2 regions of the Nocardioides dilutus genome follow, and region 2 is predicted to be linked to the other one. Evidence: riboswitches for the same ligand, from Rfam matches in the RefSeq annotation. Region 2 holds a riboswitch; the other holds the start of a gene.

Region 1 (5,588 bases), 1.6 Mb from region 2:
ACGCCGTGGTCGCGCCCGAGGCGCTCGTCCTCGTCGGCATTGGGCGTGCTGACCGTCGCGACCGGAAGCAGGTGCTCGCGATAGGCGCGGACGACGGCCTCGTCGGCGAGCAGGGCTCCGGACGTCGCCGCGATCACGGGGTCGACGACGAGGACCCGGTCCGCACAGCGCTCGGCGACGAGCCGCACCACCTCGGGCGTCCCGAGCATCCCGGTCTTCACGGCGACCGGATCGAGGTCGTCGAGGACCGCGTCGAGCTGGGCTGCGACCACGTCGAGCGGCACCGGGTGGATGGCCCGAACGCCGGTGGTGTCCTGCGCGGTGATGGCCGTGACCACCAACGCGCCGTGCACGCCGAGCGCGGCGAAGGTCGTCAGGTCCGCGGCGATGCCCGCCGCTCCCCCGGAGTCGGTGCCCGCGACGGTGAGGACGACGGGCGGGCTCACGCTGCCACCTCCTGCAGCAGCGCAGCGACGACGCCCGCCGGGTCGGGAGCCCGCATCACGGCACCCATCACGGCGACGCCGTACGCCCCGGTCGCACGGGCCGCGGCCGCATTGCCAGGGGTGATCCCGCCCAGTGCGTAGACGGGGATGACGTGCCCCGCGAACGCCTCCGCTGGCAATGGGGGCCCGTAGCCGGGCTTGCTCCCAGTCGGGGCGTACGGCGACAGCGTGGCCCACTGCGCGCCCTCTCGGGCCGCGGCGACGACGTCGGGTGCGCTGTGGCAGGACCGCCCCCAGGACGCCGCCCGCGATGCGTCGGGCGCGGGTGCCGGCTGGCGGGAAGCCAGGTGGAGGCCGCTGGCTCCCGGCACCGGCCGGTGGGCGGCGATGACGGCGAGGCCGGCCGCGGCGAGGTCAGCCGCCAGGCCTGCGCGTTGCTCGTCGGCGAGGTCGGTCTCGCGCAGGACCACGTGGGTCAGACCGGCGTCGGCGCACGGCGCGAGCACCGAGCGCAGGCTCTGGCCCAGCTGCAGCTGGCTCCGGTCGGTCAGCACGAGCAGCCGCGGGGGCGGGCTCACGAGATCCGCCCCCGGATCGGGCTGGAGGCGCGTGCGGTCGCCCGGCGTGGGATCCGACCTGCCCGACGTGCCGTGCGACCGGCCTCGACCGCGAGGCGCAGGGCCCGGGCCATGGCGATCGGGTCGTCGGCCCGGGTCACGGCCGTCGCGGCGAGCACCGCGTCGCAGCCGAGCTCCATCGCCACGGCGGCGTCGCTGGCCGTGCCCACGCCGGCGTCGAGGACGAGCGGGATGTCGACGGCCGCACGGAGCCCCTCGATCGCATGCGGGTTGAGCACCCCGAGGCCGGAGCCGATCGGCGAGCCCAGCGGCATCACGGCGGCGCAGCCGGCGTCGACCAGTCGCCGGGCGACGACCGGGTCGTCGGTGGTGTAGGGCAGGACGGTGAAGCCGCGGCGCACCAGCTGTTGTGCCGCGTCCAGCAGCTCGACCACATCGGGGAGGAGCGAGGTCTCGTCGCCGATCACCTCGAGCTTCACCCACGTCGTGCCCAGCGCCTCGCGCGCCAGCTCGGCGGTGAGCACGGCCTCGCGGGCCGAGAGGCAGCCGGCGGTGTTGGGCAGCACCCTGACGTCGGCGGCCCGCAGGGCAGCGAGTAGCCCTCCCTCGGCGACCGAGGAGATCCGCCGGATGGAGACCGTGACCAACGCCGGCTCGGCCGCCGCGAGCACGGGCTCCACCAGGGACACGTGGGGCAGCCCGCCGGTGCCGAGGAACAGCCGCGACGGCAGCTCCTCGCCCGCGATGGTCAGCGCGTCGCTCATCCGCCCTGCACCGCCGTCACGACCTCGACGACGTCGCCGTCGGCCAGCGGCCGGCGTGGCCAGTCGTCGCGCGGCACCACCTCGTCGTTGACGGCGACCGCGACGCCGTGCGGGCGGGGGTCGTCGAGGCGCAGGGTCAGCAGGTCGGCGACGGTGCCGGCGTCGAGCGCCAGCGCCTCGCCGTTGACCGTGACCGTCATCGTGATCGTCATCGTGTTCCTCCTTCGGTCGCTGCGATGGATGCGCTGGCGGGTCCGGCGAAGCGCCGCGGGTCGACGGCGTCGTCGACCGACCCGCACTCGAGGTGGGCGGCGACCAGGCGCGCGGTGAGCGGTGCCAGCAGCACGCCGTGCCGGTAGTGCCCGGCTGCCAGCAGCACGCCGTCGACACCGGAGGGCCCGACGAGCGGCCGCCCGTCGGCGGTGGCGGGCCGGTCGCGTGCCGTGGTCTCGAGGAGCTCGGCGCGGTCGAGCGCCGGCCAGATCGCGCGGGCGGCCGCCAGCAGGCGCCGCACGCCGCCGGCGGAGACCACGGGGGGCGCCGCGTGCTCCTCGCTGGTCGCGCCGACCACCACCTCCCCGCCCGCGCGCGGCACGAGATAGACCGGCTCGCCGCCGACCCACCCGCGCACCGTCCGCGACGGTGGGTCCTCACTGCGCAGGCGTAGGATCTCGCCGCGCACGCCGCGCACCAGGTGCCGCCACGGCCGGGGCAGCTGCGCCCCGGTCGCGACGACGGTGACGTCGGCGCCGCCCGCGTCCTCGGCCACCACCCGCACCCGGCCCAGCAGGGCGGCGCACACGGCGCGCGGGTCGACGCTGGCCTCGGCGGGCAGCAGGGCGCCGCCGGCGACCCGTGCCAGACCGGGCTCGAGCGTCCGCACGGCCGCGGGTGCCAACGGCTCCGCCGCGTGACCGTGGCGGGCCACGAGCGCGGCCTGCCGCTCGACACGCTGGGCGTCGCCGGCGTCGTGCCCGACGAGGAGCGTCCCGTCCAGACGCAGGACGACGCCGAGCCGCGCGGCCAGGTCCGGCCACAGCGCGAGCGAGGCCAGACCGAGCCGGAGCAGGTCCTCCTCGCCGTGCCAGACCTCCGCGGCCGGGCTGAGCATCCCCGCAGCGGCGTACGACGCCCCCCGCGCCGGGCACCGGTCGACCACCGTCACGGCGTGCCCACGCCGCTGGAGCTCATCGGCGACCGTGAGGCCGACGATGCCGGCACCGAGGACCGTGATGCGCCTCCCCATCTCAGGCACCGAGCGCTGCGACGAGCTCCTTCGCTGCCTCTACCGGGTCCGGATGTCGCCAGATCCCGCCGATCACAGCCACGCCCTGGGCGCCGGCGGCGACGACGGCGGCCACCTCGTCAGCCGTGATGCCGCCGATCCCCACGACGGGCAGCACGCCGGTGGCCGCGCGCAGACCCCGGACGCCGACCGGGTCGGGAAGCCCGGCCTTGCTGGACGTGGCGAACACCGGCCCGACCCCTGCGTAGTCCGCGCCCGCCTCAGCGGCTGCCTCCACCGCGGCCAGCGATCGGCAGGTCACGCCGAGCAGCAGCCCAGGTGCGAGCCGCCGGGCGACGTCGACCGGCAGGTCGCTGCTCCCGAGGTGCGCCCCGTCGGCGCCCGCAGCGACGGCGACGTCCACGCGGTCGTTCACGGTGACGAGCGCGCCCACCGGCCGGACCGCCGCGACCACGGCCCGGGTCAGGGCGATCAGCCGGCGGGCGTCGTACGACTTCGCGCGGACCTGGAAGCCGTCCACACCGGCGGCTGCCAGCTGGGGCACCAGGGTGAGGTCGTCGTGCTCGGAGACGATGCAGATCAGCCGAGGAACCGACAGCGCAGATGACGACGCAGGTGACATGGTGCTCCTTCGCTTCCTTCGCCGGTATGAGCCGGATCAGGTTCAACGGTCGGAGCGGCTACAGCTCCCTCTCAGCCCGCTGCCGCGGACTCCCGTGGGTTGGATGCGCCGAACATAGCCGATCTTCGCGGGTCGCTGTTCGGCGATCCCGAAGCGTGACGCGAGGTCACGAACCAGACGACAGGAAGGCCGCCGTCTGGCGGAGCAGCTGTTCCGCAGCCGGGAACACCGCGTGGTGCCGCCAGAACCCGTGGATCTGCCCCAGGTAGCGGGTCGCGATGACGGTCACCCCGGCCTCGGCGAGCCGCCTCGCCAGCTCCTCCCCCTCGTCGCGCAGCGGGTCGTGCTCCGCGGTCACGAGGAGGGTTCGGGGAAGCGTGCCGAGACGGTCGGAGCGCAGCGGCGCCAGGTCGGGGTCCTCGAGGTCCGCGGGCGTCGCGGCGTAGTGCTGCCAGTACCACGCCGCCTCGCGCGGGTCGAAGCCGTCGGCCGCGGTGCGGTAGGAGTCGAAGCCCGCCTCCGGGTCGAGGAAGGGATAGATCAGCACCGCCGCCGCGAAGCGGCCCGGGTGGCGGAGTGCCGCCACCAGGGCGAGGTTGCCACCGGCGCTGTCGCCGTGGACGTACGCCGGTCCGCCGAGCTCCAGCCCGGCCGACTCCCGGTCCAGCCAGGCGAGCACCGTGTCGACGTCGTCCGGCGCCGCCGGGAACCGGTGCTCGGGCGTCCGCCGGTAGTCGACGCTGAGGACCGCGCGGCCGGTCCGGTTGGCCAGCCGGCGGCAGCCGGGGTCGTGGACGTCCACGTCGTGGAAGACGAAGCCGCCGCCGTGCAGGTGCACGACGACCCCCTCGCCGGCCCCGTCCGGCCGGTAGAGCCGGACCGGCACCCCGTCGGCGTCGAGGTCGCGCACCTCGCCGACCTCCTCGCGCGGCTCGGCCAGGGCATCGGTCCGGTTGGCCGCCCGAGCCGCGTCGATGTCGTAGCCCTCGGTCCATACCGGCGTCTCGGCTGAGGCGGCCTCGACGGCCGCCCGCGCCTCCGGGTAGAGCGCCATCAGCGGGTTTCGAGGGCCAGCCGGCCGCTGAGGACGACGAAGCAGGCCGCGAAGGCCCGCCGGACCCGGTGCACGACGCGCGGCCGGGTCAGCACCTGGTGGCGCACCGACGCCGCGGCGAGCGCGTAGCCGACGAAGACCAGGTAGGTCATCAACACGAAGACCGCGCCGAGGCCGAGCATCCAGCCCAGCTCGTGGTCCGTGCCACTCGGCACGAACTGCGGCAGGAACGCGAAGAAGAAGATGGTGAGCTTGGGGTTGAGCGCGTTGACGCCGATCGCCGAGACGATCACCGCCCGGCGGCTGGTGGGCGTGTCGTCGGCGTCGATGCGCAGCGCGCCGGTGTCACGCCAGGTCGACCAGGCCATCCAGAGCAGGTAGGCGACGCCGGCGTACTTCACGACCTGGAACGCCACGCCGCTGGCCTGCAGCAGCGCGGCGAGCCCCGTCACCGCGGCGAGCAGGTGCGGGACGGTGGCGATCGTGCAGGCGAACGCCGCCAGCAGACCCGCCCGGGCGCCGCGGCCGAGGGCCGCGGCGAGCGTGAATAGCGCACCGGTGCCGGGGGTCACGCAGATGACGAGCGCAGTGATCAGGAAGGACCAAGACACCTCGGCCACGCTACTGGGCAGCGACGGCCACCTCGGGACACAATCCACGGCGTGACCAGCACCCGGCGCCTCAGGCACGCCCTCGTCCTCGTTCCCGCCCTGGTGGCCGCCGGCCTGGCCGTGCCCGGGCCAGCCCCCGCCGCGGCGCCGGCGGGGCCCGTGGGGCCCGTGGGATCAGCGCCGGCGGCCGAGTCGCGCACGTGGGACTCGACCTACTACTCCAGCCCGCCGCCACTGGTGGCGCCGGCCGACTCGGCCGCAGGTGCG
Region 2 (5,588 bases):
GAGGTGGGCGTGTTCGCGAGGTCCTGGTAGAGCCAGCCGTACTCCAGGCCGGGGCCGAGCGTGGGCAGCATGTAGTACGACGCCGTCCCCAGCGTCCAGGCCAGGCACTGCGAGGTGACGAACCAGTAGCCGAAGGACAGGTTGCGCGACCAGACCAGCCACGCGGTCACACCCAGCGGAACCATCGGTAGGAACGCCAGGTAGATGTAGGACAGCAGGTGCGCGGTGACGTCCGTCCCGAGCACGGTGTGCAGGACGGTCGCCGGCTCGTGACCGAAGAACAGCGCTCGGTCGAGCAGGTGCATCTCCCGGTCGTACATCGTCTCGTTGATGAAGGGCAGGAACGACTTCAGGTTCCGGTAGCTCACGTAGACGATGTAGAAGCTGATGATGCCGAGGGCGACCAGCGTGAAGCGCTCGCGGTTCCAGTGCGCTCGCCACCGGTCGCGGACGATGCCCGGCATCAGCTTGGGGTTGAGCCTGGAGTGCCACAGCGTCCGCGGCAGCATGTCGAGCAGCAGGGCACCGAGCAGGAGCAGCGGCAGCCGGATGTAGGACGGGCCGAGGAAGCTCCCCTCGGGGTCGGCCAGCTCCTTGTCCAGGATCACCGACGAGACGACCGCCAGGCCGCCCATCAGCAGGGCGGTGCCCACCATCAGGGCGTAGGCACGGCGGTACACCCAGGTGAGTCTATGGACCGGCGGTGCGGCCGTCGCCCGAGATCACGGCCGTGCGGGTGTGATCCACGGCAAGCCGCACGGACTCCCCCGGCCCCGGGTGTCGGTCGAGGGGCGCCACCGCGTCGAGCTCGCCCAGGCCGTCCACGTCGACGACCAGCCGCACCAGCTGCGGCGTCGCGCGCGCGGAGACGACCCTTCCGGTCAGCTCGCCGGCGTCGTCCAGGCGGAACGCCGACCGGCGTACGGCGACCGTCCGCGCCCTCGGGACCACCCGGGCTGCCGCCGCTCCCTCGAGCACCCGCGCGTAGCCGAGGAACAGGGCCGTCTCGGGATCGGCCGGGGCCCGCCACACCTCGGCGATCTCGCCCTCCTGGACGATCCGTCCGGCCCGCATCACCGCGATCCGGTCGGCGACCGCGAACGCCTCCTCGTGGTCGTGGGTGACCAGGAGCGCCGTGGTGCCCGCCGCGCGGAGGATCGCGTGCAGGTCGCCGGCCAGCCGTTCGCGCAGGCCGGCATCGAGGGCCGAGAGCGGCTCGTCGAGGAGCAGGAGCCGCGGCTCGACGGCCAGCGACCGGGCCAGCGCCACCCGCTGACGCTCGCCCCCGGAGAGGGTGGCAGGCAGCCGGTCGGCGTAGCCCTCGAGCCCGACCAGCCGGAGCAGGTCGTCGACGCGGACGTCGAGGTCCTGGCGCTCGGGACGGTTGCGCCGGATGCGCAGCGCGTAGCCGACGTTGCGGGCGACAGTGAGGTGACCGAAGAGCTGGCCGTCCTGGAACATCAGCGCGAACCCGCGCTTGTGGGTCGGGGTGCCTGCGAGGTCGCGCCCGTCCCAGGAGATCGTGCCGGCGGTGGGCCGTTCGAGGCCGGCGACCGCGCGCAGCAGCGTCGACTTGCCGCAGCCCGAGGGTCCCAGCACGGCGAGCACCGAGCCGTCGGGGACCTCGACGGTCGCGTCGACGACGGCGGGCACGCCGTCGTACTCCACCGTGACGTCACGGACCTCCAGCATCAGAACGCTCCCACCGACGGCACCCGCAGCCGCTCGACCATCAGCATGACCAGCGCCGTGGTCGCCGCGAGCACCACCGACGCGGCCAGCGCCATGCCGTAGTTGTCTGCGCCCGGCCGGCCGATCAGCTGGAAGATCACCACCGGCAAGGTCGGGTGCTCGTCGCGGGCGAGGAACGCGGTCGCGCCGAACTCGCCGAGCGACACGGCGAACGCGAATCCCGCGGCGGCGAGCAGCGGCCGCCACACCACCGGCAGGTCGACGGTCGTCACCACCCGGAGCGGTCCGGCGCCCAGCGAGGCCGCGGCCTGGCGCTGTCGGTCGTCGACCGACGAGAGCACCGGCGCGAGGGTGCGCACGACCAGCGGCAGCGCGACCAGCGCCTGGGCGACCGGGACCAGGAGGGGCGAGTCCCGCAGCGCCAGCGGCGGCTCGTCGAGGGTGATGAGGAACCCGAAGCCGAGCGTCACGGCCGACACCCCCAGCGGCAGCATGAAGAAGCCGTCGAGGACACCCCTGACCCGTCGCTCCGTCCGCGAGCGCGACCGCCGGGTGACGACGAGCGCGACGAGCCCCCCGAGCAGCAGCGCCATCCACGTCGCGTCCACCGCCGTGCGAAGCGAGGTGACCAGGGCGTCGGTGACCGGCACCAGCAGCGCGGTGCCGGACTCAGCCTCGGAGAGGCCTCGGTAGTGGGCGAGCCCCCAGCGGTCGTCGACCCGGAGGCTGCCGACCACCAGCGCGATCACCGGCGCCGCCACGAGCACCAGCAGACCGGCGGTTGCGGCGAGCTGCGGCACGTCCTCACGGCGGGGCCGGCGCGGCCGGGCGACCTGCCGCGCCAGGCTCGGGTCGGGCGTCGCCCGCAGCCGGGCGGCGAGCGCGAGCAGCGCGGTCACCGCGACCAGCTGCACGATCGAGAGCGCGGCCGCGGCCTGGAGGTCGAGCAGCTGAGTGGTGAGCCGGTAGATCTCGGTCTCGACCGAGGCGTAGCGCAGGCCGCCGAGCATGAGCACCACGCCGAACGACGTCGCACAGAACAGGAAGACCACGCTGGCGGCGGAGACCAGGGCGGGACGGAGCGCCGGCAGGGTCACCGTGAGGAACACCTGACGCGGCGAGGCACCCAGGACCGCCGCCGCCTCGCCCGGGCGGACGTCGAGCGACTCCCAGCTCGCGCCGACCGCCCGGATGACCACGGCCACGTTGAAGAAGGTGAGGCCGGCGATGATCGCCACGGGCGACCCGTCGAGGCCGAGGAACCCCAGCGGGCCGGCCTCCCCGAGCAGCTCGCGGAACGCGACGCCGACGACGACGGTGGGGAGCACGAACGGCACCAGCAGCGCCGCCCGGATCACCCCCCGCCCGCGGAAGTCGAGCCGGTGCAGGGCGTACGCCGCCGGCAGTCCGAGCACCACCGAGGCGAGCGTCGCCAGGCCGGCCGACCAGACCGTGAACCAGACGACCCGGCGGGTGCGCGGCCGGGCCAGCACGTCGAGCAGGGCTCCCGGGTCGAACCGGCCGTCCGGCCACACGCCCTGCGCCAGCATCCCGCTGACCGGCAGCACGAAGAACACGGTCAGCACCAGGACCGGCCCGAGGGCCAGCCCGGCGAGGGCGAGGAGCCGCCGTGTCACGTGGTCATCCTGAGATGACGTCGCTCCACTCGGTCAGCCAGGCGTCCCGGTTGGCGGCGATCTCCGCCGGGTCGACGACGTAGGGCGACTCGGGCTGCACGGCGAACTCCGCCCAGTCCGGCGGGAGCGCCACCGACTGGTCGACCGGGAACACGTACATCGCCTCGGGCAGCGCGGCCTGGAAGTCCGGCCCGACCATGAAGTCCACCAGCGCCTGGGCGCCCTCGGGGTTGTCGGCTCCGGCCAGCACGCCGGCGTACTCCACCTGCCGGAAGCAGGTGTCGAGGAGCGCGCTCGTGGTCGTGCCGCCCTCGCCGTCGACGGTGAACGCCGGGCTCGAGTCGTAGGACAGCACGATCGGCCGGTCGCCTCCGCCGCCGCCCTGGGTGAAGTCGACCTGGTAGGCGTCGGTCCAGCCCTCGGTGAGCTTGGCGCCGTTGTCGAGCAACCGGGTCCAGTAGTCCGGCCAGTCGTCGCCGTACTCCGCGATCGTCGCGAGCAGGAACGCCAGCCCGGGCGAGCTGGTCGTCGCACCGGGGGTCACGAACAGGTCCTCGTAGGCAGGCTCCGTCAGGTCCTCCAGGGTGACCGGCGGCTCGAGGCCCTCGGCGGCGAACCAGGTGTCGTCCACGTTGACGCAGACGTTGGCGACGTCGACCGGGGTCAGCCGCTGGTCGTCATCGCCGTCCAGGGCGTAGTCGTCGGCTCCGTCGGGCAGCTCGGCGGCGTAGGGGTCCAGCACGCCCTCGTCGATGGCCCGGCTGCCGAAGGTGTTGTCGATCCCGAAGACCGCGTCGCCGGTCGGGCTGTCCTTGGTGAGCACCAGCTTGTTGGTGAGCGCCCCGGCATCACCCGAGGCTTTGATCTCCAGGTCGTAGCCCGTCTCGTCCTCGAACTGGGCGATCAGCTCGTCGGACATCACGAACGACTCGTGGGTGACGAGCACGACCTCCGTCGAAGCCGGGCCACCGCCCTCCTCGACCTCGGGCTCGTCGTCCCAGCCGAGAGAGCAGGCGGTGAGGACCAGCATGACCACGAGCAGGACGGGCAGCGCGAGTAGGCGTCGCACGGTGACTCCCTTCGCCGGTGCTAACCGGATCAGGTTCGGAGGGTCTGCGGCTTCTCCGCACTCTCAGCGCCATGGCCTCTCGGCGTGGACGCTCCCCTGTCTTGTGGCGCCAGCCTATCTCGCCAGCTCGACCGCCTCCTCCACCCGTCCGAGCTTGTCCGGGTTGCGCACCAGGTAGAGGGCGGTCACGCGACCACCGTCGACGCGCATGGTGGCGATGGTGTCGAGCTCGTCGCCGAGGAGCAGGCGCAGCCCGGGCGCGCCGTTGACGACGGTCGGGGCGGCGCTGGCGCTGCCGTCGTCGGGCATCACCGCGGAGAGGAACCGCAGCACCTTCTCGACGCCGTGGATCGGGCGGAGCGCGGCCTGCTTCTTGCCGCCGCCGTCGGTGATGAGAACGACGTCCGGGGAGAGCACGTCCATCAGGCCCTGGAGGTCGCCGGTCGCGACGGCGGCCATGAACCGTTCGACCACCGCGGTCCGGTCCCGGTCGCTGACCACCTCGCGCGGCCGCCGCGCCTCCACGTGCGACCGGGCCCGGTGCGCGATCTGGCGCACCGCGGCGGGGCTCTTGTCGACGGCCGCGGCGATCTCGTCGTAGGCCAGGTCGAAGACCTCGCGCAGCACGAACACCGCACGCTCGGTCGGCGTGAGCGTCTCGAGCACCAGCAGCATGGCGGTCGAGACGCTGTCGGCGAGCTCGACGTCCTCGGCGACGTCGGGCGAGGTGAGCAGCGGCTCGGGCAGCCACGGACCGACGTACGCCTCCCGCCGCCGGGCCAGGGTCCGGATCCGGTTCAGCGAGAGCCGCGTGGTGATCCGCACCAGGTAGGCCCGCGGCTCGCGCACCTCCTGGTGGTCGACGTCTGCCCACCGCAGCCAGGTCTCCTGCAGCACGTCCTCGGCATCGGCGGCCGAGCCGAGCATCTCGTAGGCGACCGTGAACAGCAGGTTGCGGTGCGCGACGAACGCGTCGGTCCCGTCAGTCACGTGGCCGAGGGTACGGCGAGCGGGAGCTCGCAGACGTCGGAGTAGCCCTGGCTCTGGAGCCCGGCCGCGGAGTTGAAGCGCGAGCGCATGTTCTCGAGCGCGATCATCTGGGTGAGCTCCACGACGGCCGGGGTGCCGAGCTGGTCGATCAGCCGGGCGACGAGCTCGTCGGTGACGGTGAGCGGCGTGACCGACATCGC

The links. A riboswitch is a leader RNA that binds a small molecule or an ion and turns the genes downstream of it on or off. The one in region 2 is predicted to bind thiamine pyrophosphate.
Region 1: another riboswitch for thiamine pyrophosphate. It lies ahead of thiE (thiamine phosphate synthase); the one in region 2 lies ahead of ACYVC6_RS00785 (thiamine ABC transporter substrate-binding protein).

The regions. Positions count from the first base shown of each region.
Region 1 covers NZ_BAAGYA010000001.1:1,767,714-1,773,301, reverse strand. The annotation lists gene ACYVC6_RS08665 (bifunctional hydroxymethylpyrimidine kinase/phosphomethylpyrimidine kinase) at 1-446, opposite strand, end outside; gene ACYVC6_RS08660 (thiamine phosphate synthase) at 443-1,024, opposite strand; gene ACYVC6_RS08655 (thiazole synthase) at 1,021-1,788, opposite strand; gene thiS (sulfur carrier protein ThiS) at 1,785-2,000, opposite strand; gene ACYVC6_RS08645 (FAD-dependent oxidoreductase) at 1,997-3,034, opposite strand; gene thiE (thiamine phosphate synthase) at 3,036-3,656, opposite strand; TPP riboswitch at 3,653-3,762, opposite strand; gene ACYVC6_RS08635 (alpha/beta hydrolase) at 3,823-4,710, opposite strand; gene ACYVC6_RS08630 (LysE family translocator) at 4,710-5,321, opposite strand; gene ACYVC6_RS08625 (carboxypeptidase regulatory-like domain-containing protein) at 5,373-5,588, shown strand, end outside.
Region 2 covers NZ_BAAGYA010000001.1:154,635-160,222, forward strand. The annotation lists gene ACYVC6_RS00770 (phosphatase PAP2 family protein) at 1-680, opposite strand, end outside; gene ACYVC6_RS00775 (ABC transporter ATP-binding protein) at 691-1,692, opposite strand; gene ACYVC6_RS00780 (ABC transporter permease) at 1,692-3,329, opposite strand; gene ACYVC6_RS00785 (thiamine ABC transporter substrate-binding protein) at 3,334-4,398, opposite strand; TPP riboswitch at 4,388-4,506, opposite strand; gene ACYVC6_RS00790 (RNA polymerase sigma-70 factor) at 4,513-5,388, opposite strand; gene ACYVC6_RS00795 (carboxymuconolactone decarboxylase family protein) at 5,385-5,588, opposite strand, start outside.